Regions from separate parts of the Pseudoalteromonas sp. S3260 genome, predicted to be linked through region 2. Evidence: predicted binding sites of a transcription regulator. Region 2 holds the regulator's gene; the other holds the start of a gene.
What was found. Region 2 encodes LexA, which represses DNA repair genes until DNA is damaged. Its sites were predicted from a motif close to TACTGTATNNNNATACAGTA; they were not measured.

Region 1: the regulator LexA is predicted to act here: its motif matches at 3,644-3,663, upstream of uvrD (DNA helicase II).

What each region holds. Positions count from the first base shown of each region.
Region 1 is NZ_PNCV01000157.1:487-9,543, forward strand. It holds gene cysQ (3'(2'),5'-bisphosphate nucleotidase CysQ) at 1-532, opposite strand, end outside; gene nudE (ADP compounds hydrolase NudE) at 525-1,097, opposite strand; gene yrfG (GMP/IMP nucleotidase) at 1,383-2,030, shown strand; gene CWC14_RS17450 (dUTP diphosphatase) at 2,031-2,654, opposite strand; gene CWC14_RS17455 (YacL family protein) at 2,707-3,075, opposite strand; gene CWC14_RS17460 (hypothetical protein) at 3,188-3,412, opposite strand; gene uvrD (DNA helicase II) at 3,728-5,893, shown strand; gene CWC14_RS17470 (GNAT family N-acetyltransferase) at 5,871-7,961, shown strand; gene CWC14_RS17475 (ABC transporter substrate-binding protein) at 7,930-9,054, shown strand.
Region 2 is NZ_PNCV01000003.1:12,583-37,086, forward strand. It holds gene sthA (Si-specific NAD(P)(+) transhydrogenase) at 1-1,080, opposite strand, end outside; gene CWC14_RS00485 (acyl-CoA desaturase) at 1,094-2,227, opposite strand; gene fabR (HTH-type transcriptional repressor FabR) at 2,357-2,974, shown strand; gene leuA (2-isopropylmalate synthase) at 3,368-4,921, shown strand; gene leuB (3-isopropylmalate dehydrogenase) at 4,918-5,994, shown strand; gene leuC (3-isopropylmalate dehydratase large subunit) at 6,051-7,451, shown strand; gene leuD (3-isopropylmalate dehydratase small subunit) at 7,451-8,050, shown strand; gene CWC14_RS00515 (hypothetical protein) at 8,102-8,395, opposite strand; gene CWC14_RS00520 (hypothetical protein) at 8,780-9,376, shown strand; gene CWC14_RS00525 (hypothetical protein) at 9,451-9,831, opposite strand; gene CWC14_RS00530 (tellurite resistance TerB family protein) at 9,927-10,370, shown strand; gene CWC14_RS00535 (NADPH-dependent FMN reductase) at 10,378-10,944, opposite strand; gene CWC14_RS00540 (LysR family transcriptional regulator) at 11,061-11,957, shown strand; gene norR (nitric oxide reductase transcriptional regulator NorR) at 11,963-13,528, opposite strand; gene CWC14_RS19365 (hypothetical protein) at 13,595-13,957, shown strand; gene CWC14_RS00555 (NnrS family protein) at 13,957-15,189, shown strand; gene hmpA (NO-inducible flavohemoprotein) at 15,240-16,421, shown strand; gene CWC14_RS00565 (endonuclease) at 16,461-17,114, opposite strand; gene CWC14_RS00570 (hypothetical protein) at 17,367-17,747, shown strand; gene CWC14_RS00575 (PaaI family thioesterase) at 17,777-18,220, opposite strand; gene lexA (transcriptional repressor LexA) at 18,419-19,036, shown strand; gene coxB (cytochrome c oxidase subunit II) at 19,530-20,672, shown strand; gene ctaD (cytochrome c oxidase subunit I) at 20,672-22,264, shown strand; gene CWC14_RS00595 (cytochrome c oxidase assembly protein) at 22,264-22,794, shown strand; gene CWC14_RS00600 (cytochrome c oxidase subunit 3) at 22,830-23,705, shown strand; gene CWC14_RS00605 (DUF2909 family protein) at 23,608-23,916, opposite strand; gene CWC14_RS00610 (SURF1 family protein) at 23,931-24,504, shown strand, end outside.

The sequences.
Region 1 (9,057 bases), on a different contig from region 2:
CCGTTGCAAATTGCGCATTTAAATACTGACTCACAGCTTCTATTTTTTGGCGGCGACTCACAGCCAAAGTTAAACTTTCGGGCGGTGCTACAAATATTTGTTTATCATGCTCGCCTTTACGCTTAAATGCCCCATTATTAGCGGTAGCAAAATAGGTCACGCCCTTTGCTGGCCAATGAATCACTCCCAATACAGGATGATTATTTTCTATCAGCGCAATATTAACGGCAAAGTCGCCGCTTTCTAATATAAATTCACCGGTGCCATCCATCGGATCAAGCAGCCAATAGCGTTGCCAGTGCTGTCTGTCTTCCAATGCTGGGATCGGCGTTTCTTCGGACATAATAGGAATATCGGGAGCTAGCGCTTTTAAGCCAGCAACAAGTACATCGTTTGCGGCTAAATCTGCTTTAGTTACTGGCGTATTGTCTGATTTTTCTTGTCGACCAATATCATCTTTTTTATAAATAGCCATAATTGCATCACCTGCACTTTGGGCAAGTGTTATGCATGGTTCAAGTAATTTATCCATTAGTCGCTCCTGAGGCTAAGTACTTATCTAATAATAGCAGAGCGGCAACACTACGTGCTTCAGTAAAGTCAGGTTGTTCTAATAGCGACTGCCACTGTGCAAGTGGCCATTTAACAAGCACTAATGGCTCTGGCTCATCACCTAATAGGGTTTCAGGGTATAAATCTTTAGCAAAGAGAATATGCATAGTGGCATTGAAATAACTAGGCGCCATAGTGACCGTTTTAAGTGCTTCAAAGTATTCTGCACCAAAGCCAATTTCTTCTTTGAGCTCTCGGTTTGCCGCTTGCTCAGGTGTTTCACCGGGGTCAATTAATCCTTTAGGGAAACCTAACTGATAGTTATTGGTGCCGGCGCAATACTCTCGAACGAGTAGTAGTTCGTTTTCAGCTGTGATGGGTACAATCATAACGGCTCCACGGCCACCGCCGCGAATTCGTTCATACTGACGCTCTTCGTCATTTGAAAATTTTAGTTCTAAAGACTCCACAGTAAATAAGCGACTTTTAGCGACAACATTATTACTGAGAATTTGTGGTGGTGTTGGGTGCTTTTTCTGTGTCATGGGCATCAATTTGCTATCATTGCAGTTATACTAATCATATACCCAAATGAGTATAAGATGCGAGTTTCAGTTTGAATTAAAAGCAATTTAAATGCAGAATTAATCATAAATATCTTACCCGTAGTTAAGGTTAAATATTTATCTGGCGTTATTGAATTCGCCCTTAATATTTCATCATTGGGTATATGTTTTTAAAGTTCAATTAACAGAGCCCATTATATTTCGCTTGCAAGCATTTCATCGCAACGTAATCATTTAACGCCTCAATCTCCACAAGGATGTATCATGCTCAATTGGTCAAAAATCGATACTGTATTACTCGACATGGACGGGACTTTACTTGATTTACATTACGACACTGACTTTTGGCTCAATGTTGTTCCACAACAACATGCTCTGGCTCAAAATATCAGTTTTGAGGAAGCCCGCGCAGATATCTTAAAACGCTATCAGGCTGTGAGTGGCAAAATTCAGTGGTACTGCTCTGACTATTGGGAAGCACAGCTAAACTTACCTATTCTCGAATTAAAGCGTCAATCTGCACATTTAATTAAAATACGTGAAGATGTTCCACATTTTTTAACTGAACTTCGACGTGCAGGTAAAGAACTCATTTTACTTACCAATGCTCATCCAGAATGCGTAATGCTTAAATTTGAACATACCGCCATTGATAACTACTTAGACGGGGTGGTGTCAACGCATGAATATGGGGTAAGTAAAGAGCAACAAAGTTTATGGCACAAGGTTCAAGGGGATTTAGGGTTTGATAAACGCCGCACATTATTTGTAGATGACAGTTTACCGGTATTACATGCCGCACGAGAATACGGCATTGAGCATTTACTTGCGGTTGCTAACCCTAATAGCCAGCAACCACATAACGATATAAGCGATTACTTAAGCGTCACCGACTACCGCGCTATTATATAATTAGCTTTTTGGGTAACGCGCTACTAAGCCTTGATATACCTGTTTTGCAAAATCTGCATGTTCAGTATCAAGGCTTTTAACTACTTCTACTAAGTGTTCGTTATCTTCTTGACCATGCCATACTTTAATGTAGCTGCCATCTTTGTAACCATGATCTTGGCGGAAAAAGTTAAGCGTATTTTTACCTACATAACCACGGTATAAATCATCAATATCCATGCCTATTTGCGCCATACAACCAGCAAAGGCGGCTGCATCAAAGGTTTTATTGGCAACAGCACTGGCCGCTAGTAATTCAAGCGTTTGTTTAAAGTCATCACCTTGTTGTGGTGCACTCATTTGAGTTTGTAGCTGCGTAGCGATTTGCTCGTAGCTGGTCTTACCGTCGATACGTAGCGATAAACCAAAATGAAAAATATCAACCAGCTCTAAAATCACCTGCTCAGTATCTGGGGTTTGCTTTTTCCACCATTTCCAACCGTAATGGTCCAGCATTTCTGCACATTCAACCCAAATAGCTCTATACCATTCAAAGCCTTGACTAAACCATTGCTCATGTACTTTGGTATTCATGGCATTTTGCATTTCTAGCATAACAACTAGTTTGTTTAAATTCGCAGACATATTGGTTCCACTGTTGGATTTATAATTAGGGTAATAATACAGATAATATAACTTAACGACCAGCCGAAAACTCATGCCACGAGTTGATCAGGTCAACAAAGTCTTCAAAACCACAACCACTGCTTAAATCATTCTCTTCAAGCATGAGTTCGTCATCTTGGTAGGCTAATATATCTTCGTTATCTTGATGCAGCGCATGCGCTTCGAATAATGCTTCATCTTTAGATAGAATTAGGTCAATTTCTTGGCCTTTAAGTGTTACCGGCTCAAAGCTTGAACTCACCGAGCTAATAAGTGCCTGCACCATAGCCACTTTATCTTTGCCTATTTCTTCGTTTAACCAACGGCCTATAATCGCGTGCTCGCTGCTAATTTTAATTCTTAACCCACTAATAGGATCGCGAATGAATTGGTATTCCATAACTTTATTCCAGTACTGCTAATGCAACAGATTATAACCTAATCAGCTATGAATAATGAAAGCCAGATACAAAAATAGCGCCATAAGGCGCTATTTAGCATCATCAATTTAGCTAACCGCCTGAGCGATAGCGTGCAGCATCAATAATTGCCCATAAATGGAACACGGCACCGATTACGGCTGGCACAACTAAAAACCATAGCGCATAACCGCCAAAAACCAGAATTGCAAAAACAAGTGCCGCTAAAATACGGCCCTGCACCAACTGCCCTAAACCGGGGAAAAAAATATTACATAATGCTGCGATTACGTTACCGCCAGAACCTTGTTGAGACATACTAACCTCTGTAGTTTAATTAATTTTGTATTTGTACTTATTATTTATACTTACACACTTTATGCCAATTTATTAAGGCTTACAAATCATACAGTTAAATTATTACGAATTTATCAGTTTAGTATTTTTTGCCAAAAATAAGTCAAATTAGCAATTTTAAATAGCTATTTTAGTTACTTGCTCAGTTTATACTGTTAATTATTCAACAACTTAAATACGTATTTTATAAATAGCTGTTTATAAAAACAGTATTTTATTTAGCCTAACAAAAACACCTGTTATACTGCTCTCATTATTGATTAAAAAGGCGTAACGATGGACGTTTCAGAATTACTCGATGGCTTAAATGATAAACAACGCGATGCCGTTGCAGCGCCATTACAAAACATGCTGGTATTAGCAGGAGCAGGTTCAGGTAAAACTCGAGTATTGGTTCATCGTATTGCCTGGTTAATGCAAGTAGAGCAAGCCTCTGCCTATAGTATTTTTGCGGTAACCTTTACTAATAAAGCCGCTAAAGAAATGCGCTCACGGGTTGAAGAAACATTAAAAGCCCCTGTAGGCGGCATGTGGATTGGTACTTTCCATGGTTTATCGCACCGAATTTTGCGTGCACATCACCGTGAAGCAAACTTACCAGAAGCCTTTCAAATTTTAGACTCTGACGATCAGCTTCGTATGATCAAGCGCTTATTAAAATCGATGAATATTGATGATAAAAAATGGCCGGCAAAGCAGTTTGGTTGGTACATAAGCGCTAAAAAAGATGAAGCTCTGCGCCCTAAAGATATTCAGGCATACGATATTAACGAGCAAATGATGCTGCGTGTTTACGCAGCCTATCAAGAAGCTTGTGATAGAGCGGGCCTAGTTGATTTTGCTGAAATCTTACTACGTAGCTATGAGGTTCTTAAAAATAACCCAACCTTGCTGCGTCATTATCAGCAGCGCTTTGCGCACATGCTTGTAGACGAGTTTCAAGATACCAATACTATTCAGTATGCGTGGTTAAAACTACTTGCGGGCGATACCAGCAGCATCATGATTGTAGGCGATGATGACCAAAGTATTTATGGTTGGCGCGGCGCAAAAATAGAAAACATTAAACGCTTTTTAACCGATTTTGATGCAGAGACGATTCGCCTTGAGCAAAACTATCGCTCGACTGCCACTATTCTTAAAGCCTCAAACGCGTTAATTCAAAATAACTCCGAGCGAATGGGTAAAAGTTTATGGACTGATGGTAATGACGGTGAACCTATTTCTATTTATGCTGCTTTTAATGAGCTAGATGAAGCGCGCTTTGTGAGTAGCAAATTACGTAGCTGGCTTAATGCGGGTAATGCACTTCAAGATGCGGCTATTTTATATCGTAGTAATGCGCAATCGCGGGTACTTGAAGAAGCAATGCTACAAGAAGGTTTAAAATACCGAATTTATGGCGGTATGCGATTCTTCGAACGCCAAGAAATTAAAGATGCTCTTTCATACTTACGCTTAGTGGGTAACCGCCAAGATGATGCGGCATTTGAGCGTGTTATTAATACGCCCGCCCGCGGCATTGGCGATAAAACATTAAGCCATATACGTGACTGCGCTCGCGCTGAATCTTTGCCGCTTTGGTATGCTGCTAAAGCCATTGTAGAGCAACAGCATTTATCGGGTCGCGCTTCTGGAGCTGTTGCCAAGTTTGTTGAGTTAATTGAACATATTGAAGATAAAATTAGTGACTTAACGCTGCACGAGCAGGCTAAATATGCCATACAAACCTCAGGGTTAATGGCAATGTATCAGGCTGAAAAAGGTGAAAAAGGCCGTGCTCGGGTTGAAAACTTAGAAGAATTAATTAGCGCCTGCGATCAATATGAACTCCCTGAAGAGGAAGAGTTTAGTTCACCACTACAAGGCTTTTTAGCCTACACCTCGCTTGAATCAGGTGAAGGGCAAGCTGATGAACATGAAGATGCGTTACAAATGATGACGCTTCACTCAGCTAAAGGCTTAGAGTTTCCGCTGGTATTTATGGTCGGTGTTGAAGAGGGCATGTTCCCATCACAACAAAGTAATGAAGAAACGGGCCGTTTAGAAGAAGAACGCCGCCTTTGTTATGTAGGTATGACCCGTGCTATGGATAAACTGTATATAAGCCACGCAGAAAGCCGCCGTTTATATGGCCAAGAGAAATATCACAGCCCATCGCGCTTTTTACGTGAAATACCCGAAGACTGCGTAGAAGAAATTCGCATTAAAACACAAGTATCTCGCCCGCCTGCAGCCGGTCGCTTTAGCGCACCGGTTAGCCATGCTGCATTTGAAGAAAGCGGATTTAACTTAGGTCAACGCGTGCTGCATGCAAAGTTTGGCATTGGCACCGTACTCAACTACGAAGGCAGTGGCGCACAATCTCGCGTACAAGTTAACTTTGACGACTTAGGCAGTAAGTGGTTAGTAACAGCTTATGCAAGATTACAAGCCGTTTAACCGCGTTGTAGAGCGTGTACAGCAACAACTTGCGAATGCGAAACATCGTCAGTTGTTGCTGCTTACAGGCGATAAAAACTGGTGTTATGAGCAATGTACTCAGCTGCTTGCTCATTTGCAGCTCCCTTCTTTTGTACTGTCAAAAAGCACTCATTTAATTAATGCACATTGGCCAGAGCATACCCACCAAATTTTAGGGCAAGAGTGCGCTCATGCTGTTTATGACGGCTACAGTGGACTGGTGCCAGATAAACTAGCCGCGCTCAGTGGCGTTGTGCAAGCAGGTGGTTTTTTAATTATATTGCTACCCGAACTTAAAGAACTTGAACACTGGTGTGATGACGCCCTTCCCTTATTTCAATCTTTTGGGCAAATGCACCCTTACAGCTTTTTTAACCAACGCTTAGCTCACTTACTAAGCAAAACTACTTTACTGCATTTGAGCCAGCAAAATGGTTGGCGGTGTATTACCGATACGAATCTATCAACTGGTGAAATTGACTTTACCGAGCAACAACAGTGTATTGAATTAATAATAAAAACGGCAAACGGACGAGCAAATCGACCATTATTAATTAATGCAGATCGGGGAAGAGGAAAATCAGCCGCATTAGGTATTGCAGCAAGTAAACTCAGCGATAAAAAAATCCTCATCAGCTCTATGCAATTTCGCGCATTGCACAGCAGCTTTAAACATTTAGCAAACGCACTTAATTTAGAGTATCAAGCAGGCAATAAATGCATTGCAAACATGCAATATATTGCACCTGATCAACTACTTAACGAACAGCCTGAGTGTGACTTGCTATTAATTGATGAAGCGGCAGCAATCCCTGTTCCAATGCTAATAAAACTACTCCACCTTTATCCTCGCGTGGTATTTTCAAGCACCATGGTTGGCTATGAAGGCAATGGTCGCGGCTATATTTTAAAGTTTACTCGCTACATTAAAACGCATTTTAAAAATATGCGCAGTATGACTCTTGAGCAGCCTATTCGCTTTGCAAAGCAGGATCCATTAGAGCTGCATATTCGCACGTTATTAGCCTTAGATGCTGAACATCACAGCCTCACCTTACACTCTACCCCTTTGCAATTTAAGCAATTACAGGCACATCAACTTGCTAGTAACGAGTTACTACTTTATCAAGTGATTGGGTTGCTAACGCTGGCACATTATCAAACCAGTGTGAATGATTTACGCCACTTACTAGACGCCACTAAACAACATGTATTTGTTTGCCAACAAGGTGATAATATTCTCGGTGTCTGTTTAATTGCGATTGAAGGTGGATTTAATGCTTCCATGAGCAATGAAATAGCACAAGGAAAGCGTAGGCCTCAAGGTCACTTAATGGCACAAACGCTAGCACAATTGAGTTTTAATGCTGATGTTTTAAAACAACACTGCGCCCGCGTGGTGCGTATTGCCATTGTTCCACAGCATCACAACAAAAAAATAGGCACACAGTTACTTAAATACTGTGAACAGCAATTGCAGAGCGAGTGTCATTGGTTTGGTGCCAGCTTTGGTGGCAATGCGCAATTACTCAGTTTTTGGCAAAGTAATGGCTTTGATTTAGTTAAACTCGGTTTTCAAAAAGATAAGGCAACGGGCGAGCATAGCGCATTAGTTGTTAAAAGCTTAACTAAAAGTGACCATCTAGTAGAGCAATTAGTGGCACAGTTCGAAGCCGATTTCCCTTTGCAACTACTCGATCACTATAGTCAGCTTGATTATCAACTGGTCGCGAAAATTGTCTCTCATTTTAATACTCATACCGACAGTATCACTGAGCAATCAAGATTAAAGTCTATGTTAACAAGTGACTACCAGCTTTTTAATATAAAACCATTACTCTGGCGACGTTTTTGGGCATTGCCGTATAGCTTGCCAACCGATGACGATAATTTCCAATATGTTTTTATTAGGCTAGTATTACAAAATTGGACACCGAAAAATATCCAAAGTCAGTTAGGTTTGAATGGCACAAAGTCATTTAATACATTATTTAAAAAGGCTGTAAATAATTGGTATGAGCGCATTTCACATAATAGTAAACCTTAACATTGTCCTTATAGCATTAGTGCTTGAGCAAACTTTCGCGCATGCCGAGCAAACCAACAACAAAGTAATTAAGCTGGGCATGTCTACTGCACTGACTGGCCCTGCTAAAAATATTGGCCAACAGTTACATAAAGGTAGCAGCGTTTATTTTGACAAAGTTAATAACGCTGGCGGTATTAATGGCGCTAAGGTGCTACTTTTAGTTGCTGACGATCACTATGAACCCAAACAAACCGTTAATAATACTCGTCAGTTTATTTACACAAATAAAGTTGATGCCCTGTTTGGTGCAATGGGTACCCCAACCAGCCATGCAATTATACCTTTACTAGAGCAATCAAAAATTCCGTTCTTAATGCCTTTTAGCGGGGCGAGCTTTCTACGTGAAAAACCGTCAGTTAAAGCATTTAACTTAAGAGCAAGCTATAACGACGAAGCACAAGAACAAATCAAATACCTCGTTGAAGAGCATAAGCATACTAAAATAGGGCTACTTATACAGGCTGACGAATTTGGCTTATATGTAGAATCAGGACTAAGAGAAGCACTCGCTAAATATAATCTTACACCGGTAATAGTTGCTCGCTACAAACGCAATAGCCAAGATGTGGAGTCGGCACTTAATACCTTAAAATTAAGCGGAGTTACGGCAATCTGTTTAGTCGGCACTTATGAACCACTCTCTGAGTTTATTAATAGTGCCCAAAAGCAAGGGTTTAATCCTGAATATACTAGCGTTTCGTTTGTAACCAGCTTTGACTTATTTGATGAAATAAACTCACCATCAAATATTATGGTAACGGAGATTGTTCCAAACCCACTAAATTGTAACGATAATTTTTATACTGAGTTTTTAGCCGATATGCAAGCGAGCAACATTAAAAAACCAAGTCGTCTTCATTTTGAGGGTTATATTAACGCTATGGCATTTAGCAAAGCAGCGAAAAACTGTCAATTCCCCCTTCAGCAATCCTGCCTGATGAATGAGCTTAATTCTTTATTAGTAACCGATATACTTATCCAAAAGTTATTCATAAATACTGAAAACAACAATAAACGTAATGTTTATCGCTCTTATTATGTGAATAAATAAATA
Region 2 (24,504 bases):
ATAAATACCGGCTGGAATATCAATAATCAGCTTTTCATCGCAGTTACCAGAAGCAATGGCATCTGCGGCAATTCGACCTTGGTCAAATGCAGCACTAGCAAGGCTTGGGTAGCCAATAACATCGCCTACTGCGTATACATTGTCTACTTCTGTTTGGTAGGTTTCGTTTACTTTTATCTGTCCGCGGCTATCTGCTTTTAAGCCAATGGCTTCTAAATTAAGGGTATCAGTGTTACCGGTTCGTCCATTGGCAAATAAAATACAGTCAGCTTTAACACGTTTGCCCGATTTTAAATGCATAACAACGCAGTCATCACGGGTTTCAATGCGATCAAACTCTTCGTTATGACGAATTACAATACCGCTATTCCAAAAGTGATAGCTTAATGCATCAGATATTTCAGCATCCATGAACGCCAATAAGCGATCGCGAGTATTCACTAAGTCGACTTTGGCACCTAGCCCTTTAAAGATAGACGCATATTCACAACCAATTACACCCGCGCCGTATATAAGTACGCGATGCGGGTCGTGTTCAAGGCCTAAAATAGTGTCACTTTCGTAAATTCGTGAGTGGGTGAAATCAACCCCTGGTGGGCGATAAGGTCGTGAGCCGGTAGCAATGACAATCGTTTGTGCAGTAAGGCGCTCAGTAGAACCGTCATTACGTCTAATTTCAATAGTGTGCTTATCAACAAAGCTAGCGTCGCCTTGAAACATATGAATGCGGTTACGATCGTAAAAACTGCTGCGTAAGTTTGACTGCTTTGAAATTACCGAACTGGCATGGCGTAAAATATCAGGAAAGGTAAGTCTTACCGGACGCTCGCCTACGTTAAATAAAGGATTTGCTTTGTATTCAATGTAGCGACTAACAGAATGACGAAGTGCCTTTGAAGGAATGGTACCCCAATGTACACAGCCACCACCCACGGCTGTTTGGCGTTCAATAACTGCTACTTTTTTGTTACTTTTAGAGAGGTTCATAGCGGTCCCTTCACCGCCAGGACCCGTGCCAATAATGATTGCATCATATTGGTAGCTCACGGGTACTTTTTTCTTTTCTGGTTGTTTGGCCACAGCCACTCCTATTTTAACTAAAAGAGGCTTTTAATAACCTCGCATTAAGTGCTAGCCATGCCTGTTTTTGTGTTTCCCAGGCGGCTTCAAGCTCGTGATATTGTGCCATTAATGCCGACTTTTCACACTGCTTTGCCATATTATTTTTTTTAGCTTCCAACACTTGTTTTTGTAATGAGCAATAATTTTGCAGTTTTTTAAGCAACAAATCGTACTCTTGTTGTAATAATGTAAGCTTATCTTGCGCTAAAGGCAATTTTGCGAGTCGACCTTGCGTTTTGCTCATCAAGGTTTCTGCTTTAGCTTTTTCTATGCGCTCAACCGGTGTGCGCTTTAATTTACTCGCTAAACCAAGTGCAGCTAACGAGCGGATCATCCATTTAGTTGGGTCGTAATGAAACCATTTAATGCCATTGCGGTAATCGCTCGCAAAAATATGATGAAAGTTATGATAACCCTCACCGTAGGTAAATAGTGCTAAAAAGCCATTGTCTCTCGCGGTATTTTTTTCAGTGTAAGGGCGTGAACCCCAAATGTGTGCTACTGAGTTAATAAAAAAGGTAAAGTGCTGACTCAATACTAAACGAAGTAATCCCGCTAGTAATAACATGCCCCACACATCACCTAACATTAAACCTAATACCAGTGGTAAACCAACATTCATGGCTACTACCAGCTTTAAATAATGTTTATGTTGCCACATCACAATTTTATTGCGTTGTAGGTCGCGGCAATTGCTGTAATCACCGTAGCTATCGCCTTGGTAGTCGCGCAGCATCCAGCCAATGTGACTATACCAAAAGCCGTTGGTAGCGGCATAAGGGTCTTTTACAGGGTCATCAACTTGACCGTGGTGAATACGATGATCGCTGCTCCAATGCAGTGCACTGTTTTGCAAAGCAAACGCGCCGCCTAAGGCAAAAATAAATTCAACGACCGGGTGTGCATTGTAAGTTTTGTGCGCCCATAAACGATGGTAACCCGCAGTGATCGATAATCCCGCGAAAAACATGCAAGCTACAAAAGCAGCCCATTGTGTGCCTGTAAAGCCATAGTTAAACCCATACCAAGGTACAAGTGTAACAGCAGCCAAAAACGTCAGGCTAAAGAAAAGGACGTTGGTCCATATAAGTGGTGGTTTTTTCATCTTTCTCATTTCTCAGCGTACAACTGTACGCTAAAATAATATTTCAATCTGCTGCCGTCAAGTATTAGACTGTACTATTAGCTATTTTTTAATTAAAAATTTATTACAAATTCATTCAGGGAGCTGTTGATGTCGGGCGTTAGAGCACAACAGAAACAAAAAACACGACAAGCATTAATTGAAGCTGCTTTTAATCAGCTTAGTGCTGATCATAGCTTTTCAAATTTGAGCTTGCGTGAAGTAGCGCGCGAAGCCGGTATTGCGCCCACCTCTTTTTATCGTCACTTTAAAGATATGAACGAGCTAGGTTTAACCATGGTTGATGAAGCGGGTTTAACGCTGCGTCAGCTGATGCGTCAAGCTCGTAGGCGAATAGCCAGTGGCGGCAGTGTAATAAATACGTCTGTGGTTACTTTTATGGAGTTTATTGATAACTCTAGTAATCAATTTAGGTTATTGCTGCGTGAGCGCTCGGGTACCTCAAAAGCATTTAGAGCGGCAGTAGCACGTGAAGTGAAACACTTTATTTTAGAACTTGCTCATTATTTAGAAAGTGAAACGCCCTGTGATGCGATTCATGCGTATATTCAGGCAGAGGCTATGGTTACGTTGGTATTTAATGCTGGCGCCGAAGCGCTAGATATTGAAGGTCAGCAGCGCGATGAATTAATTGAGCGAGTTATTTGGCAGTTACGCTATATTACTCGTGGTGCGTCAAATTACGTACGCGCAGAAAAGAAAGAGTAAATATTAAAAAAAGTTAAAATAAGCACTGTACTTTACGGTGCTTGTTAATTTAAACGCCACGCCCTCTGAGGTTAAATTTTTTATCCATTTTTTATCTATTTGTTGAATTTTAAATCCTTTAAAAGTCTTGTGTAATTATTTTTATGGCATTTTTATGCTTGCGCCTACTGCGCTGCAATGATAAAAATAAGCCTCATTGGACACACACAAGAAAACAAATGCAAACTAATCGTTTAATTACACTAAAACTAAACCTCTTACTGCTGTGGCAAGTGAGCGGGGATTAGTGTGTTTGCATTGAGCTAAACAACAAAACCCCGCAATTGCGGGGTTTTTTTTATCTCGCTGCAGGGATAAATCGAAATTTGGGTAACACAGGAATGAGGGGCAGTTATGCAAGAGCAAGATAAAGTATGGATTTTTGATACCACCTTACGTGATGGCGAACAGGCACTTAAAGCAAGCCTGACTGAAGATGATAAAATTCAACTAGCGCATACCATTAGCCGCTTAAATGTGGATGTCATGGAAGTGGGCTTTCCGGTTTCGAGCCCCGCTGACTTTCGCTCAGTGCAGCGAATTGCCACTGAAGTAAAAGGCCCTATTATTTGTGGCTTAGCACGCTCGGTTGCCAAAGATATTGAGGCCTGTGGCGAGGCGCTTCGCAGTGCACAGCAAAGCCGTATTCATACTTTTATTGCAACCAGCCCGCTTCATCTTGAACACAAGTTGCGAATGAGCCTTGATGATGCCACTGCAATGGCGGTTAAATCAATCAAGCTTGCCCGTAATTACACTGATGATGTGGAATTTTCATGTGAAGACGCAGGACGTACACCACATTGGGATTTATGCAAAATAGTTGAGCAAGCTATTAATGCCGGTGCATCCACGATTAACTTGCCAGATACCGTCGGTTTTGTAACGCCAGATGAATACGCAGCAATGATCCGTCATTTAATGAACAACGTGCCAAATATTGATAAAGCCCGTTTAAGTGTGCATTGCCATAACGACTTAGGCTTAGCCGTTGCTAACTCTGTTGCTGCCGTTCAAGCAGGTGCTCGCCAAATCGAATGTACGATTAATGGTATAGGGGAGCGCGCGGGTAATTGTTCACTTGAAGAGGTGGCGATGATCATGAAAATGCGCAAAGACCATTTAAACGTATATACCGATATAAAAAGCGAAGAAATTTATCGCGCCTCTCGCCAAGTAGCCAAAATTTGTAATATGCCGGTACAGCCAAATAAAGCGATTGTTGGCGAAAATGCGTTTGCCCACAGTTCAGGTATTCACCAAGATGGTGTCTTAAAAGCGCAAAATACCTATGAAATTATGTCACCTGAAAGTGTGGGTGTGCCAAGTAATCAATTAAATATGACCTCGCGTTCAGGGCGTCATGTTATAGAGCATCGCTTAGAAGAGTTAGGTTATCAAAAATCTGATTACGACATGGATAGCTTATACCAAAGTTTCGTTGCGTTAGCTGACCAAAAAGGCACAGTATATGACTACGACCTAGAAGCAATGATTTACTTTAATCAAATCAGCGACAAAGATGAAAAATATCAATTAGAGTTTGTTCACTCTACGTCGAACTCTCAATCGGTAGCCAGCTCAACGATAGGTTTGTTGATTGATGGCGAAGCAAAACAAGAAGCGGCCACAGGTAACGGCCCGGTAGAAGCCTCATTTGCAGCCATTGAGCGCTTAACTGGTATGAGCGTTGAAATGATTGAATACAATTTAGAGGCCACCGGCCAAGGTGCAAGCTCATTAGGACAAGTGAATATTATTGCTAAATATGATGGCCGTCCTTATCACGGTGCCGGTATTGCGGCCGATGTGGTCGAAGCCTCAGTACGCGCTATGGTTCGGGTTTATAACTTAATTTATCGAGCACAAAAAGTGTCTGATTTAAAACAACAAAGGAAAGCAGGATGAGTAAAACACATTACAGCGTTGCCGTATTAGCGGGCGACGGTATTGGCCCAGAAGTTATGGCAGCTGCAGAGCAAGTACTTGACGCAGTCAGTGATAAATTTGGTTTTACTCTGAACCGTGAGCACCACGCGATTGGCGGCGCAGCCATTGATGAGTTTGGCAAAGCCCTTCCTGATACCACTTTAAAAGCTTGTGAAAACGCCGATGCTATTTTATTTGGTTCAGTAGGTGGTCCTAAGTGGGAACATTTACCACCTAATGACCAACCGGAGCGCGCGTCACTGTTACCACTGCGCAAGCACTTTGGTTTGTTTTGTAACTTACGCCCTGCTCAGTTGTTACCCGCATTAAGCGCTGCATCACCACTACGTGCTGATATTAGCGAAAAAGGCTTTGATATTTTATGTGTGCGCGAGCTAACGGGTGGTATTTATTTTGGTGAGAAAGGTCGCAGTGGCGAAGGGGCAGAAGAAACTGCATTTGATACGCAAACTTATTCACGTAAAGAGATAGAGCGTATTGCACGTTTTGCTTTTGAGGCCGCTAAATTGCGCAGCAATCATGTAACCTCGGTCGATAAAGCCAATGTTTTAGCATCAAGCGTTTTATGGCGCGAAGTGGTAACCGAAGTGAGTAAAGACTTTCCAGAAGTGAGCTTAGATTATATTTATGTAGATAATGCAGCGATGCAGCTAGTTAAACAGCCTAGCCAGTTTGATGTATTACTGTGCGATAACTTATTTGGCGACATTTTATCGGACGAGTGCGCGATGATCACCGGTTCAATGGGGTTATTACCCTCCGCTAGCTTAAATCAATCAGGCTTTGGCTTGTATGAACCCGCGGGTGGTTCAGCGCCTGATATCGCCGGAAAAGGGGTGGCAAACCCAATCGCACAAATTTTAAGTGCCGCCTTAATGCTACGTTACTCATTAGGCCAAGACGAAGCGGCTCGTACGATTGAAAAAGCAGTCGCAGAGGCGGTTGAAGCCGGTGTGGGAACGCCGGATATTTATCCGCAGGGCGGCTATACCACCACCGATGTAGCAGCGGCCATCGTTTCACGCATTTAATTATTAAAGCCACAGCACCGTCAGGCTGTGGCTCAATCAGATCAGGGAGTTAGCAAGTGGCCCAAACCTTATACAATAAAATTTGGCAAGCACATACCGTTGCCAGCATTAATGAGCAAACCGATTTACTTTATATTGACCGTCATTTAGTACACGAAGTGACGTCACCACAAGCATTTGCCGGCTTACGTGAAAAAAATCGTAAAGTGCGCTGTCCAGAAAAAACCATTGCGACCATGGATCATAATGTTTCAACTAAAAGTCGTTCACTGGATGCAGCCAGCGAAGTCTCTAAAAATCAACTAATGGCACTGGATGCAAACTGCAAAGAGTTTGGTATTTTGCTGTACGACCTAAATTCAGTAAATCAAGGTATAGTACATGTGATTGGCCCAGAGCAAGGGATCACTTTGCCAGGCACCACCATAGTATGCGGCGATAGTCATACCTCAACCCACGGCGCGTTTGGAGCGCTTGCCCATGGTATTGGAACCTCAGAAGTTGAGCACGTATTAGCTACGCAAACGCTACAGCAAAAAAAGGCGAAGTCGTTAAAAATTCAAATTAACGGTGTGTTACGCCCAACAGTAACTGCTAAAGATTTAATTTTGGCGGTTATAGGTAAACTAGGCACTGCTGGTGGTACGGGTTATGTGGCTGAATTTTGTGGCGAAGGCATAGAGGCGCTTTCGATGGAAGCGCGCATGACGTTGTGTAACATGAGTATTGAAATGGGTGCCAAGGCAGGTTTAATTGCCCCAGATAAAATCACTTACGAGTACTTAAAAGGGCGCCCATTTGCACCCAAAGGTGCTGATTTTGATGCCGCTGTTGCCTACTGGGAAACTTTAAAAACGGATGATGGTGCTCATTTTGATTTAGAAGTAGAGTTAGATGCAGGTAGTATCCAACCGCAAGTTACTTGGGGGACTAACCCAGAGCAAGTGATTGGCGTTGATGAATGTATTCCAGATCCAGACAAAGAAACCGATTTAATTAAAGCCGATGCCATTCGTAGTGCACTTAAATACATGGGTTTAAAAGCGGGCGATAAGTTATCAACTGCCAAAGTAGATACAGTATTTATTGGCTCATGTACCAACAGCCGCATTGAAGATTTACGCGCCGCTGCAAAAATTGTTGAAGGCAAGCAAGTGGTTGCTGGCGTTGAGGCATTAATTGTTCCGGGCTCAGGTTTGGTTAAACAGCAAGCAGAAGATGAAGGCCTTGCCGACATATTTAAAGCTGCAGGGTTTGAATGGCGTGAGCCGGGTTGTTCTATGTGTTTAGCAATGAATGACGATCGCTTAGGCGCAGGTAAACGCTGTGCATCTACATCTAACCGTAATTTTGAAGGTCGCCAAGGGCGAGGTGGGCGTACACACTTAGTGAGCCCTGCAATGGCGGCAGCGGCTGCAATACATGGTCACTTTGTTGATATTAGAGGAGAAGCTTAATGAGCATCTATTTTAGCGGCTTAATGGCCCCACTTGATAAAAACAACGTCGATACCGACCAAATTATTCCTAAGCAGTTTTTAACCTCAACCAGCCGTGATGGTTTTGATGCAGCACTGTTTTACGATTGGCGTTATTTAGATAATGGCGAGCCAAACCCTGAATTTATTTTAAATCGTCCTTGTTACCAAGGTGCGCAAATATTATTAACCCGCGATAATTTTGGCTGTGGCTCATCACGCGAGCACGCACCATGGGCACTAAAGCAATATGGGTTTGAAGTGATTTTAGCTGAAAGCTTTGCTGATATTTTCTTTAATAACTGTGGTAACAATCAAATGCTTGCTATTGCATTGCCAGCGCAAATATTAGAAGACTTATTTGTGTTAAGTGAGCAGCATGACGATATTCACATTGATGTGGATTTAGAAAACCAGCAATTGCGCAGCAATAAATTTGCGCCAATCAGCTTTGATATTCGCAAAGACGTGAAAGAGCGTTTATTAAGTGGCTTAGACTTTATCGGTGTAACCGAGACCCTGAACCCACAAATTGATGCGTTTGAAAAGCAGTTAGCCGCAGAGAGACCGTGGCAGTAACCTTTTACATATGAAACTGGAGCGCAACTTAGGTTGCGCTTTTTTAATCGCTTATATTAAAAAACCACGCAATAAGCTTGCTAATGTAATCATTGCCATTAGTAATAAATTGAGAGTTTTAAATTTCTGGTAGCGGACTACCTTTGGGTCGTTGATAGTCGAAAAAAAACCATCTTTAAATGACTCAGCAAGATTGGCATAGGGTGTCCCATCTAATGAATTTTGTGATAATTTTTTCCATTGTTCTGGGTGCTGCTCAGCAAGGTGTTGATATATGTGCAGAGTGTAGCGATTTTGAATAATTAATAGTAATACGATGATTATTAAGCCGATATATTTTTCCATTTAAATATGTGCTCCGCGCTAAAACTGGCTTTACGTTTATACCAATCCGCAATAATACTCAATCATTTTGCGGGGCTAAACGTGTCGCTATCTGTGTTAAAAAACTCTAATTTCGAACAACTAAATAGCGAATTTTTTGCCTAGCTATCACCCCGTTTTTCCTGCCTCAAAATAGACCGCTTAATTAAGCGAATTGGTATTAGTTATTTCCCCTTTATCAAACAACAATATTTAATTTCTTATTTTCTTTCAAGCGATATTTTTTACTAATTAATTAAAGTAAAACCCTATTGTTCTGTTAATTTTTATTGCTGTTCATCGTGATTATTTTCTTTGTGTTTGCTTAAACGCTAAGCTGATTTTTTACATGTTTAGGGACACATTATGAAATTATTAACAGCTGCAGCGTTTATGCTGGCATCCACTGCTGCATTAGCACGTCCAGCGCCTTTAGTATCAATTCCAAGTCATGATAGCTTTTTCAATAGTATTGCTGCTCACTGCGGTAAAGCTTTCGAGGGTAAAGTAACGGTTGATAATGCAACAGGGCCGAGTTCATTTGCCGATAAAAAGTTAATTATGCATGTGCGTAAGTGTAATGACCGTGAGTTACAGGTGCCGTTTCATGTCGGTGATGATGCTTCACGTACGTGGATCATTACTAAAACAGGTAGTGGTTTGAGCCTAAAGCACGATCATCGCCATAAAGATGGCAGCGATGATGTGTCTACTATGTATGGCGGTCATACTGTGGATGCGGGTTTTGCTAATATGCAGTCATTCCCTGCAGATCAGTATTCAAAAGAGTTATTTGTTAGCCAAGGCATACCGCAATCGGTAGGCAATACATGGCAAATGTATATTTACCCTGAACAGTTCACTTATCGACTTATTCGCCAAGGTCGCGAATTCCGTGTTGATTTTGATTTAACTAAACCTATCACACCACCGGCTGCGCCGTGGGGATATGGCGTTAACTAACTTAGTTCAGGTTAACTACAGTAAAACCACAGGCTATTTTAATACTCAGTGGTTTTACTGAAAATAACGAGGTGTTATTTTTTTGAGGTTTTTTCTGCAGGCATTTCACACTGCACAAATACACTGAGCGGTGGCTGATAAGCACGCGGTTTAGTTGGAAAGCGTTGGTACTCCTGTACGCCCTCAATCACTTTTAACATAAAAGGATTATCGTGACATAAACGATTTGCGTGGCGCAACAAAAACACACTTTGGTTTCTAAAATGTGGGTAGTCGTCAGACTGTATTTCTAAGTGGTAATTGTTAGTGTCTATTTGAGTTTGCTTATAATGCACCTTTTCATCAAAATCATAAAGTCGCTGCATTTCACTTTGCTCTGCCGACACACTCAAACACCCCGTTAATAAACACCAGCTAATAATTCCATGTATGTAATGATTGGCTTTTATACTCATAAACCTTTAACTCCATCTTAATTTTGGGTAGTGTGATCAGCATATCTATTAAACCCGTTATAATATAAGTCTAACACCCAAAAAGGGGAAATGTGATGTTCAAGCAAATTAAACAGCTTTTTTCGAGTATTGATCAGCAAGATTATGATATTGAACAACATGATTTAAAAACAGCGGTTGCCGCATTATTAATTGAGGTAATGCGAGCGGATAACGATTTACAGGCTGATGAGCAACATACGCTAAGTCTAACATTAAAAAAATATTTTGATTTAACGGATGAAGCAGTAGATGAGTTAACCGAGCAAGCAAGTGCAAGCTTAGATGACGCCATTGATTATTTTCAATTTTCTAAGCAAATTAACAATCAATGTAGTGCACAGCAACGCATTGATATAGTTGAATTACTTTGGCGTTTAGCGTACTCCGATGGAGAACTTGATCCACAAGAAGAATACGTTATTCGTCGTGTTGCTAATTTATTGTATGTTACCCATGAAGACTTTATTGCTGCAAAGCTTGCAGCAACAAAGTTATAGTGGCTGCTTATTTAAGCTTACTTGCTACGCTAACTAACTGCTGTGCAAGACCAGCCACTTTTTCAGCGGTAGCGGGGTCGCTAATTCGACCGTTGTCATCTAATAAAGTATGAATAGCCGGTACTGCCAGTTGGTTCGCTAATACTAAGCTGCCAATGCCTGATAATATATCACGCACATGATTTAAGCCCCGTAAACCGCCCAACCCACCTGGTGAGGCTGCATATAAGGCGGTTACTTTATTTGCAAATGCAGGCTCTGCGCCTTGTTCGGTACGCGATGCCCAATCAATAGCATTTTTTAACACGGCGGTAATAGAGCCATTATATTCTGGGCTGGCCAGCAAAATGCCATCGGCTGCGCGAAGTTTGTCTTTAAGTTGTTGTACACCGGCTGGTGTGCCTTGTGCCTCGAGATCTTCATCAAACATAGGAATGGCTAAGTCTGCGAGTTTAATCACTTCTACTTCAGCGCCACTTTCTAAAGCAAAGCGTGCCGCTTCGTTAATGAGTTTTTGATGAAAGCTATCTTTACGTAAGCTACCTGCTAGGGCAATAATTTTTGGTGTTGTCATGAGCTGCTCCTGATAATGAGTTTGTATAATGTGACTTTAACAAATAATCACTTGCAGAAAACCCGAATAAACGCAACACTTATGTGCGTATATGCACAGATTAAAGAGTAGTTATCATGGCAATTCAATTTAATGATTGGCAAGATCTGAAGGTTGCTTACGAGGTAGCGCGCTTAGGTACTTTAACTGCCGCGGCCGAAGTGTTAGATGTTCACCATAGTACGGTGCTCAGGCGAATAAATAACTTAGAAAAAAGCTTAAATGCGCGACTATTTCATCGCCATGCTCGCGGCTACAAAGTCACAGAAATTGGCGCTAAGTTATTTACCACAGCACAAGCGATTAATGGTGAACTAGAGCGCCTACATAATGACATTATTGCTGCAGATAGCACCTTGCAAGGTAGCTTGTTACTCACCACAGTTAGTGGCTTTATTGATGTATTAAGTGAGGTGTGTGAGCAGTTTCAAACCTTGCATCCGCAAGTGCAATTACAAGTGATTATGGATCAAAAACGCTTACGTTTAGATCATGGCCAAGCACATATCGCAGTAAGAGCTGGACCCAGACCGGATGAGGGTGATTATATTGCTCAGCATTTAGCGGCGCTCTCGTCAGGATTTTATGCATCAAAGCATTACATTAGCCGTTATGGGTTGCCACAAACATTAGCGCAACTATCGCTGCATAGCTTTGTGTCAGGTGTAGCAGGGTATAATGCCAAAGTGCCTTACTTTGCATGGGTTGATGAAAATATTCCCCCGTCGCAAGTTAAGCTAAGAGTGTCAGAAACCTCAGAGGCCACTCGCGCCATCGTTAAGGGGCTAGGGATTGGCGGATTACAGCATGATGTTGCAGCGCAATACCCCGATTTAGTCCCTGTACTGCCTAATGAACTGAGTTGGCCAACCGATTTGTGGCTGGTTACGCATCATTTAGTGCATCGAACGGCAAAAGTTCAAGCGTTTAGTCAGCTATTAAAAAATTATTTTAGGCAGCGAAAGTTAAGTTAAAAAGGCTACAACGATTTTTTTATTGAAACACCTAAGCGCTTGGCTAGCCGCGTTAAGTTAGCGCGGTCGACCTGCAAACTACGGGCTGTGCTTGCCCAGTTATAATTATGTTGTTTAAGTTGCTGTATTATAAGTTGCTGAGTATAGGTATCTATGGCTTGCTTTAACGAAATGTTGTTTGCTAAAGGTGGGATTACAAGCTGGTTTGAGTGTTCAAGAGCTAAGGTGTTAACAGCGCTTAAATTTAGCTCACAATGCGCAGGTTCAATAGTAATAATTGGTTGCTGCCACTGATGTTGTTTAGCCTTTAATGCAGCCCGATTAATCACATGCTCAAGCTCCCTCACATTGCCTGGCCAGTCATATTTTTTAAGCAGCAGTTGCGTTTCAATACTGAGTTTTAGCTGTTTAATAGCGAGCTTGCGGGCTGTTTTTTCTGCAAAATAACCGGCTAATAAAATAACATCTTCATCACGGGCTTTCAATGGAGCGACTGTGAGTGGATAAACACTTAATCGATGGTACAAATCGGCGCGAAACCGTCCTTGTGTTACTTCGTGTTTTAGGTCGCGATTGGTTGCTGCAATCACTCTAACATCGACATATTTAAGTTCATCTTCGCCAACGGTTTGTACTTCGCCACTTTGCAGTACGCGCAATAATTTACTTTGCATAGCCAGAGGCAGCTCGCCGATTTCATCTAAAAATAAGGTGCCGCCATCGGCTAACTGAAATTTACCTTGGCGGGCATTTTGGGCGCCGGTAAAAGCGCCTTTTGCATGGCCAAAAAATTCACTTTCTGCGAGGTTTTCAGGCAGTGATGCACAATTTAAATGAATTAATGGCTGATCTTTACGTGCGGAGTGTAAGTGAATATTACGTGCCACCAACTCTTTGCCAACCCCAGTATCACCTAAAACTAATACACTAAAGTTTGATGCCGCAACCAGCTTTATTTCGTTTTTAAGGGTTTGAATTACTGGGCTTTGGCCAATAATTTCACCACCATCACGTTTAAGTGCCTCACGGTTTAACGCTTGTACTAATTCACTTGAGTGCTGGGCATGTTGTTTGTAATGGGCAAGCTCTAGGGCGGTTTTAAAGTGCGCACTGCACAAGGTTTGTAAGGTGTTGAGTGTATCAGCGGTAATGCCGTCAAACGCATCAGCGTTTAGGCTATCAAAGGTCAGAATACCAAGCAGCGAATCTTTATCGTAAAGCGGTAAACCTAAGCAGGCATGCACTGGAATATCACCGGTTTTAGCTAGTAGTAAGCCGTCATATGGGTCTGGAAGCGGGCAGTCATGTGCAAATTGCAGTGCCAAGCGGTGATTACAAATAGCATCAAGACGAGGATGCTCTGCAATATTAAAACGCCTGCCTAAGCTATCAGGCATTAAACCTTTAATCGCTAAAGGCTTTAATTGCTCGCCTTGGCGAATTAACAAGGCGCTAGCATCACTTGGAATAACACGTTCAACCGTGGCTAAAAGTTGCTCGAAACTGTGCGCATGTAAGGTGCTTTGTGCAAGCTCCAAGGCAACTTGAGTCAGGTTGAGTTGTTGGTTCATGTCAAAATGACCTATTAGTGTATTTTATTGGTTTTTATAGTAGGTCATAAAGACTCTTTTTGTAAAGTGAAATTAAATAATGCATTGAATTTAAAGTGTTTATTTAATTGGCATGGTCTGTGTAATGACAAAATAACGAAAGCAGTTATTGGGGTTGTTATGGGCAGTACTTTCTTAGAGCAGGTTAATTATTCAGTGGAGTCTAATTCTCTGTATTACCGTTTGCTATCTCATGCAAATAAGGTGCTATGTATTAGCGTATTTGGGGTGTTGATTACGCTGTTAATAAGTTATCCCTATGCAGGCTATTTTTCGATACCGGTACAAATTTTTGCACACATTAGCACGATTGTCCTCGCGGCTATTGTCAAAGTGAGTTACGTACTGCGCTGTGTGGCGCAGCATGGCATGGGGAAGGAAGTTCGTTAATGCGACCTATTAATTTATCTCAGCCAGTACCGGCTAATATTCGCTTTTACCAAATAACGCAGTGGCCAGTATGGATGCTGCCATTTAGACCCTATTTTTTAGCCGCAGGCTTGTTGGCTTTTAGTTCAATAGGCTACTGGTTATTAATTTTAACGGGTAGTGCAACTTGGCAGTTAACAATCCCCGCTACATTATGGCATGCCCACGAAATGTTATTTGGTTTTGCAGGTGTTGTTGCAGTGGGTTTTTTACTTACCGCCGCGCAAACTTGGACTGGAGTACCTAGCATTAGTAGCAAAAAGTTAATGCTATTAACGCTGTTATGGCTTGGGGCGCGAGGCGCATTTTTTGTGTCTTTGCCTGCTTTTGCACAATTTAATTTATATGCGGTGTTAGTGTTACAGCTTGCATGGTGGCTAGGTGTTATTGCAGCATTAGCTAATATGTTATTAACCGCTAAAAGCAAAAATAACTATCAATTTTTAGTGCTATTAGCGGCGCTGTGTACGTTAAATATTGTTTACTTGGTCCTGCTGATTGAACAAAACATGCAGTTTGCGCTCGCCATTGTTGATACAGCAGTATTACTGATGACCTTATTAATTGGCATAGTAGCAGGGCGTGTATTGCCATTTTTTACCAGTAAAGGCCTTGGTTTAACAGCACAGGTACGTACAGCTAACGTTGACTCAGTATTACTGTATATGAGCGTTTTTAGTATTGCGGTGTTTTTTCTTAGTCAGTTATTTTTTAATCAGCTAAACCCAGGCTGGGCACTTGCTGTTGTTGCTGTGCTGCATTTAATTCGTAGTTTTTATTGGTGGGATAAAAACGTACTTAAAGTTCCTTTGTTATGGTCTTTGCATTTTTCGTACTTGGCACTAGGTGTAGGTTTAATGCTGGTAGCCGTGAGTTTTTACAGCAGTGTTATTTTATTTAAAGATGCACTACACCTCATTACCATAAGTACCATAGGGATGATGATTTTAGCCATGATGACACGCGTATCTCATGGGCATACCGGGCGCTCTTTGACTATTCCACATTATATGGCGGTTGCTTTTGCTTTAGTGTTAGTGGCTGGGATTACTCGTTCTTTACTGCCTTTTGTTATTGGGCCACACCTAGCTTGGCAGCTAAGTGCTGGGCTGTGGCTAATTGCCTTTTTATTATTTTTAATTCACTGCACACCTATTTTAACACAGCGTCGTGTTGATGGGCGTCGTGGTTAACCTATACCTATTTTATTAATTGGGTATTATTCACACGTAGGAAAACCTAGATGTTATCTGATAAAACTATTGAAATTGTTAAAAGTACTGTTCCTTTATTAGCAGAGGCAGGTACGGTTGTTACTGATCATTTTTACAAGCGTTTATTTAGTCATAATCCTGAGCTTAAAAATATTTTTAATATGAGCAACCAAGATACCGGCCGTCAACAATTTGCATTATTTAATGCATTGGCTGCGTACGCGCAAAATATTGATAATTTAGCTGTGTTAAAAGAGGCGCTAGCGCGAATTAATCATAAGCATACCAGCTTAAATATTTTACCCGAGCATTATCCTATTGTGGGCGCACATTTAATCGGTACGTTAAAAGAGCTTATTCCTGAGCAGTTTACTGCCGATGTTGAATATGCGTGGCGCGAAGCCTACGGTGTACTTGCTGATATTTGTATTACCGAAGAAGCGGCATTGTATGCGCACAGTAAAAACAACCATGGTGGCTGGGTAGGCACGCGCCAGTTTGAAATTACTGATAAACATGTTGAATCTGAATTCGTAACTAGTTTTACGCTGACACCTGTGGATGGTAAAGCAGTTATTACCTACAAGCCAGGACAGTACATTGGCATTAAAGTTAAGCCTGAGGGCGCAGAATATGAAGAGATCCGCCAGTATTCTATTTCGCAAAAGAGCAATGCTAAAAACTATCGTATTAGCGTTAAAAAAGAGTGCCAACCAAAGCCTGGCGTGGTGTCTAATTTTTTACACTCACTAGAGCAAGGCGCACGAGTAGAGTTATACCCGCCAGCGGGAGATTTTATTTTAAAAAATGAGGCAACTCCAGTGGTACTTATTTCAGCAGGCGTTGGCCAAACCCCGATGATGGCGATGCTGCAAACGCTACTTAGTGGTGATAAAAGTCAAGCGATTAGTTATTTGCACGCGTGTGAAAATAGCCGCGAATTTTCATTTAAAGGGTATTTAGCGCAGCAAACGGCAATGCATCCACAGCTAAAAACATTTACTTGGTTTAATCAAGGTGGCGAGGAGTGTGATTTCACTGGGCTAATGGATTTAACGGTGCTTGAGGCATCATTACCTATTAGCGAAGGGGCATTTTATTTGTGTGGACCAGCATCATTTATGGCTTACGTAAAAGGCCAGTTACTTGATTTAGGTGTGCAAAGCTCAAACATTCACTACGAAATATTTGGACCACACCAAGCGTTATAGGTTAATTAAAAGCGTGTGTTACACGCTTTTAATTTAAACTTACAGCTTTTTACTATTTGTGTTAGCAGCATAAGCTTGTTGTTGCCAAGCATTAAATAGCTTTTGTTGTTTAGCTGAAATTTTTAAACCATACGTTTTTTGCATGTAAGCGTACGCATCGGCAATGCGTTTACGTGCATGAACAGGCGGTTCAACAACACGTTGTTTAAAATTAACTTTAACCTCACAGCGACCATATTGCGTCGCGTTTTGGGCTAACATACCAAAGCGGTAGTTTGAGCGATCGGCATTAATTTCACCGATTGCAGGGGCTAAATTGTTTATATCGGCTTCCATCAAGCGAAACTTAGCGCTAACTTTGCGGCAATTATTACGCCCACCATCTTGCCAGCATTGTAACTGGTGACCAAATTCCCATGCAGGGACAATATGTTCCCATTCAATTCGCAATGCACGTTGATTTACTTTGCCTGAGCGGGTTAGTGTGTTGCGAGGCACGTAGCCACAATGGGTAGGGTCGGGTACTAACTTTTTGCCTTGTTTTTTTATATCGCAACCACAATAAATACTTTTAGCGTTTTCGGGAAGGGTATTAATTAAGTGCTTTTTGGCACTCGAAAACCGCGTAAATTGTTCGCCAATTGCTGAAAAACAAGCACAGCAAGCCAACAAAGCTAAAATAAACCGAATCATATCCATCACATACGTGAACTACAGGAGCGGCTAGTTTAAGGCCTAGAATAAAAAAGTAAACTGTCGCCGGCATGCTTTAATTTTAATTTGCGTATTTTGTGTAGGGCGTTTTTTAGGAGTAAATAGTGGGTAATATTCAGAGGCTAACGCTAAAAACGCGTTAATGCAGTGATTCTTGCGTTGTTGATTTGGTATAACGGTAAAACTGCGTTAAAGTTTGCAATGAAATTAATAGAGGGTAAAAACGAGATAATGTCGGAAATTCAATTTTTAAATGTAGATCTAGAGCTTGAGTCAAAGCAAGATATTAGCGTATTAGTTGCTGATTTAAAAAAGGTCGCAACTATTTTACATTATGATAAAGACGAATACCGTCAACTTGCTCGCATTGAGGTTGCAGGTGAAATAACCACGCCAGATAAAGCGATTAATCACTTGTGCGAGTTAATCGAGTCGTGTTCACGCAATGCATTAAAGCAATGGTTGAGTTGTTCACGCAGAACATTCGATATGGGTTTTGAGTCTGGCACTTCGCCAAAATGCTTTAACCAAGCTTTACATGCAGATACCTTGTTACGTATATCTGCAATTGGTGCAGGCGTGGAAATTACTATTTACCCTCTCGAAAAGTAATTTAACCTCAACCTTGGTTAACAGATTTACTAGCCTTTTCGCTCTACTACGGCTGCGGTCATACGTGATACGCAGCAAAGCTCATTGCGGCTATTGGTTATTTTAATATCCCAAACCGAGCTGCGTTTGCCGATATGATAAGCTCTCGCTGTGGCCGTTAATGTGCCATTGCGTGATGCCTTTAAATGACTTGCACTGATCTCTTGGCCAACACAATAAAACCGATTGAAATCAACCACAAAATTAGCGGCATAACTTGCTACTGTTTCAGCAAGTACCACATTTGCACCACCATGAACGATACCCATAGGGTTATGATGCTCTGGAATTGCCGGCATAGTTGCCACTAAGTAGTCATCACCAATTTCACTGATCTCTATTCCCATGGTTTTCATGAGTGTCCCTTGGCCTGTAATACCTTGATCTAATTGCTTACAAAACTCTAATGTAATCGGTTGATGCCAAATACTCATGCTAGCTCCTTGGATAAGTAATCGAGAATTAAAATTTATTAATATGATAATGCGTTGCTAATAATTACATTTATTACCCTGCTTTTAAAGTAGGTTATTGTTTGATGATAACGGCATATAAGGCATTAATTTATATTTGCGATTTTTAAATAACTGTATATACTCACAGTTAATTGTACTGTATGGAAAACCAGTTGTATGCGACCATTAACGAAACGCCAAGCGCAAATACTCGAACTCATTAAAGTGTTTATTAAAGACACTGGTATGCCTCCTACACGTGCCGAAATTGCACAAACACTGGGTTTTAAAAGTGCAAATGCTGCAGAAGAACACTTAAAAGCATTGGCCAAAAAAGGTGTTATTAAAATGAAGCCAGGCGCGAGTCGCGGAATTCAGCTTGTTGAAGAAGAGGAGCCAGAGCAGTTAGGCTTACCTTTAATTGGCAGGGTGGCTGCCGGTGAGCCAATATTGGCGCAACAGCATGTAGAAAGCCACTGTAAAATTGACCCTTTAATGTTTAAACCTGCGGCCGATTTTTTATTGCGTGTTAACGGTATGAGTATGAAAGACATTGGTATTATGGATGGTGATTTACTTGCTGTGCATAAAACCCAAGTTGCCGAAAATGGACAAGTTATTGTTGCCCGTGTTGACGACGATGTAACCGTGAAGCGTTTAGAAAAAGCGGGCAGAAAAGTACTCTTACATGCTGAAAATGATGAGTTTTCAGCTATTGAGGTTGATTTAGAAAATGAGTCGTTCAATATTGAAGGCTTAGCGGTAGGTGTTATTCGTAACGCTGACTGGATGTAGTATTAAAGCATAATTTAGCGCTTAATGGTGATTAGGCGCTGGGTTTGTTAGTAGCACAATGTCTAACTTATCAAATGTATGACTATATGATGTTAAGTGCTCCCCCTATCATAAATAAAATCACTAAATACTTTATAAATAAACAAATTTACTCTGCTTTTTTAAGTTAACAATTTTTTTATATTTCTATCCTGTAATTTCAATACACCCCTTACTAAACCTGACTCTTAGATTAATTGCCTGACTGGTTGCTATTTTTTAACTGCGCATTTTAAAAAATTCACCTTGTCTATTTTTCATACTTACCTTGCTTATTGTTTATTTTTTAACTAGTTATTAAAGAGCTGGAATAAAAATAACTCACAGCTTAGTCGTTTTGAGAACACACATTTACTAAATCCAGCACCCTTATAAAAAATAAAAATAACGAATAGGCGTTTAAGCCGTATGCCTCTTCGCTTTGCGTCAGCAATAGCATCAAAGGAGCCGTCACATGGGTAAGCTGAGTTCTTCCTTGTGGCTTATATTGTTTGTTTTTTCGCAGAATGTGCTTGCTAATAGCCAATATAATATGCGTAAAGGCGTAACCGATATAAGTAATAATGTATACCAACTGCACATGACTATTTTTTTAATATGTTGTGTGATTGGGGTGATCGTGTTTGCCATTATGTTTTGGGCACTCATTCATCATCGCAAATCTAAAGGGGCTGTCCCTGCCCAATTCCATGAAAGCACCAAAGTAGAAATACTGTGGACTGCGATCCCTTTTGTCATATTAATTGTTATGGCCATTCCTGCGACTAAAACCTTAATTGCCATGGAGGATGCCAGCAAAGCTGATCTCACCATTAAAATTACAGGCTCACAGTGGAAGTGGCATTACGAGTATATGGGGGAGGACGTTGAGTTTTATTCCATGCTAGCTACCCCTCAAAATGAAATAACCAACCTTGCTGATAAAAACCCGAATTATTTACTCGAGGTCGATAAACCGCTGGTACTACCAATTAATCAAAAAGTACGTTTTTTAATGACTTCAGATGATGTTATTCACTCATGGTGGGTGCCTGACTTTGCCGTTAAAAAAGATGCAAACCCTGGGTTTATTAACGAAACATGGACCAATATTAATGAGGTTGGTACTTACCGTGGGCAGTGTGCAGAGCTTTGCGGTAAAGATCATGGTTTTATGCCTGTTGTGGTAGAAGCTAAAACAGAAGAAGACTTCAAAACGTGGTTAGCAGAGGCTAAACAAGCCAAGCAAAAAGCAGCTGAAGCAGACGCTGCGTTATTAGACCAAGTTGTACCAAAAGAAGAGCTGATGGCGCTTGGTGAGCAGGTTTATATGGCGAGCTGCGCGGCGTGCCATCAGCCAACAGGATTAGGCTTGCCGGGTGTTTTTCCGGCTCTTAAAGGCAGCCCAATAGTCATAGGTGATATCAAAGGGCATATAGATATTTTGCTCCATGGTAAACCAGGTACGGCTATGCAGTCTTTCGCAAAGCAATTATCAATCAAGCAAATAGCAGCTGTTATTACCTATAAACGCAACGCGTGGGGCAATGACACTGGTGATGTAATTCAACCGAGCGAGATACAAGCGGCACTGGATGCTGATGGGGAGGCTAAATAATGAGTAGCATTGCAGAACAACCTAATACCAATGAGGCTCATCATGCCCATCAACCTGCCACAGGCTTTAAGCGCTGGTTATTTACAACCAACCATAAAGATATAGGTAGCTTATATTTAATTTTTTCACTCACCATGTTTTTAATTGGTGGGGCAATGGCGATGGTTATTCGAGCTGAGTTATTTCAGCCGGGTTTACAACTGGTTGATCCTCACTTTTTTAATCAAATGACCACAGTGCATGGTTTAATAATGGTGTTTGGTGCGGTTATGCCAGCCTTTACCGGCTTGGCAAACTGGATGATCCCGCTAATGATTGGTGCGCCAGATATGGCCTTACCGAGAATGAATAACTGGAGCTTTTGGATTTTACCGTTTGCGTTTTTAATCCTATTAGCTTCATTATTTATGCCTGGTGGTGGCCCTGCATTTGGTTGGACCTTTTACGCGCCGCTTTCCACCACTTATAGTAACGACAACACAGCAATGTTTGTATTTGCTGTGCATATTATGGGTATTAGTTCGATTATGGGGGCCATTAATGTGGTGGTCACCATAGTAAATATGCGTGCTCCGGGTATGACGTGGATGAAGCTGCCGTTATTTGTGTGGACATGGTTGATCACGGCGTTTTTACTTATTGCAGTTATGCCGGTACTTGCTGGTGCAGTTACTATGGTGCTCACCGATAAATACTTCGCGACCAGTTTCTTTGATGCCGCTGGTGGTGGCGATCCGGTGATGTTCCAACATATTTTTTGGTTTTTTGGTCACCCTGAAGTTTATATTATGATTTTGCCTGCCTTTGGCATTATTTCTACGATTGTTCCCACCTTTTCACGTAAAAAACTATTTGGTTATGCCTCTATGGTGTATGCCACCTCCTCCATTGCCTTGTTGAGCTTTATTGTGTGGGCGCATCATATGTTTACCACTGGTATGCCCGTGGCGGGTGAGTTGTTTTTTATGTACGCGACTATGCTGATATCGGTACCTACCGGCGTAAAAGTATTTAACTGGGTAGCGACTATGTGGCGCGGGTCTATTAGCTTTGAAGTGCCAATGCTGTTTAGTATCGCATTTATTGTGTTGTTTACTTTAGGTGGTTTTTCGGGATTGATGCTAGCGATTACACCTGCCGATTTCCAATATCATGATACCTATTTTGTGGTTGCACACTTTCATTATGTACTCGTAACGGGCGCGGTGTTTTCTATTATGGCGGGGGCTTATTATTGGCTGCCAAAATGGACCGGAAACATGTTCAATATTACCTTAGCAAAATGGCATTTTTGGTTGTCGTTAATAAGTGTAAATGTGCTGTTTTTCCCAATGCATTTTGTGGGGTTAGCCGGTATGCCACGCCGTATTCCAGATTATGCGCTACAGTTTGCTGATTTTAACGCCATTATTAGTATAGGTGGGTTTGCCTTTGGTTTATCGCAATTATTATTTGTGGTGGTTGTGTATAAATGTGCAAAAGGGGGCGACAAAGTGCCTGCAAAAGTTTGGGATGGAGCTGAGGGGCTTGAATGGGAAGTTGATTCACCTGCGCCTTATCATACGTTCTCAACGCCGCCGGACATTAAATAATGACTCACTTGCCGTTATTAAAAAAGTTGGTGGTGATTTGCATTGCAATGTTTGCATTTGCATTTGCCATGGTCCCTTTGTATGACGTGTTTTGCGATATAACGGGGCTTAATGGTAAGCCCTCGTTAGAGCAGGCACAGCAAAGTACCTTGGTCACTGAAAATAGAGAGGTCAGCGTTAGTTTCACTACGCATGCGCAAAGTGGTGCGCCTTTTGAAGTTAAATCTAAAGAGTACAGTGTAGATGTAAAGCCTGGGGCCATGCGTGAAGTTAAGTTTAGCGCTAAAAATAATAGCAATGAAGATAAAGTAATGCAGGCTATACCGTCGGTAGCACCAGGAAAAGCGGCCAAGTATTTACACAAAATAGCGTGTTTTTGCTTTGATCAGCAACCGTTAAAGGCAGGTGAAGAGCTGGAGTTTACATTATTGTTTTATGTAGATACTGAATTACCCAGTGATGTAGAAGAGTTAACCCTGTCTTATACCGTATTTGATATTAGCGAGCGGCTAGTAGCCAGTAATAACTAGCTTATAAAACTAGTGAAAAACTAGGAGCAAATAAAATGAATCAAAAATATGAACATTATTATGTACCAGAGCAAAGTCCATGGCCCATTATAGGGGCGGTTGCGTTGTTTTTTATCGCGGTAGGCGCAGCCTTAACCGTAATGGATATGGGCAAAGAGGGTGGTAATGGCGTTTACTTGTTATACGTAGGTATAGCTGTACTACTTTACATGCTGTTTAGCTGGTTTAAAAATGTCATACACGAGTCTGATCAAGGGCTTTATTCTGCACAAATGGACCGTTCTTTTAGGCAAGGTATGAGCTGGTTTATTTTTTCAGAAGTGATGTTCTTCATGGCATTTTTTGGGGCGCTTTTTTATGCTCGCATGTTTTCTGTGCCTTGGCTTGGAGGTGCGGATAACAACGCCATGACAAATGAAGTATTGTGGCCGACGTTTGAAGCCATGTGGCCATTGCTAAATACCCCAGGAGGCACCACGACCCAAGCAATGGGCTGGCAAGGGTTGCCGCTTATCAACACCCTTATTTTGCTTGCCTCGTCGGTAACTTTACATTTTGCCCATGTGGCGATGGAAAATAATAAACGTACCCCACTCAAAGTATGCTTGGGAGCGACCATTTTACTCGGAGTGTGCTTTTTAGGGCTGCAGGTAGAAGAGTATATATATGCTTATAACGATCTTAACTTAACCCTTGATGCGGGCATTTATGGCAATACCTTCTTTTTGTTAACCGGCTTTCACGGCATGCACGTCACCTTAGGAACAATTATTTTATTGGTGGTGTTTTTACGCATTATGAAAGGACATTTCACTAAAGATAAGCACTTTGCCTTTCAAGCTGCAGCTTGGTACTGGCATTTTGTTGATGTTGTTTGGCTGTGTTTGTTTGTATTTGTGTATGTGCTTTAGTGATTAAGGGGGACTGATTTGCCGTAATAAAACCAAGTTTTAGTGCGGCAATCACCATCACTAATACCACAACAGAAAATAACACCCGACGCCCTAAAAGGTGAGACATAGGGCGTCCATTGGTTTTCCCTGACACCATAATTAATAAAGCACGAAATAAATTAAATAATATAAATAATAACAGTAGAACAATAATAATTTTAATAATCACTGGATTTTACCCTTATGCAGTTAGTTGTATTTAACAAACAAAAGCTTAGCTCAATAATAACAATTTGCTTGGTTGTTATTGTGGTATTGGTTTGTGTGCGACTAGGGTTTTGGCAATTACAGCGAGCAGAACAAAAGCAACAGCAGCTTAGTGCCATTGAAAATATACAACAACATGGCGTAATGAGCTGGGCAGAGTTACAACAGCTGCCAAAAGAGTGGAACAAAACCGGTGTATTGGTTTCGTTAAATGGTTATTTTGACACTAATAATTATTGGTTGCTTGATAACCAAATCTATAATGGTCAGGTTGGTTACGACTTACTGGCATTATTAAAACTGTCTGATGAATCACGCTTTTTGTTAGTGAACTTAGGCTGGGTAAAAGCAGAACGTTCAAGAGAAATCCTACCAAACGTAACAATACCTAGTGGTAAATTTACGTTAACGGCACAAATTAAAGAAGATAATTTAAGTGGCTTTACCTTAGCCAATAACAATACTCAGTCGGATTTAGCCAAACGAATTCAAATCATTGATTTACAAGCATTGAGTAGCCAATCTAATCGCCCTTTAGTGAATTTTATGG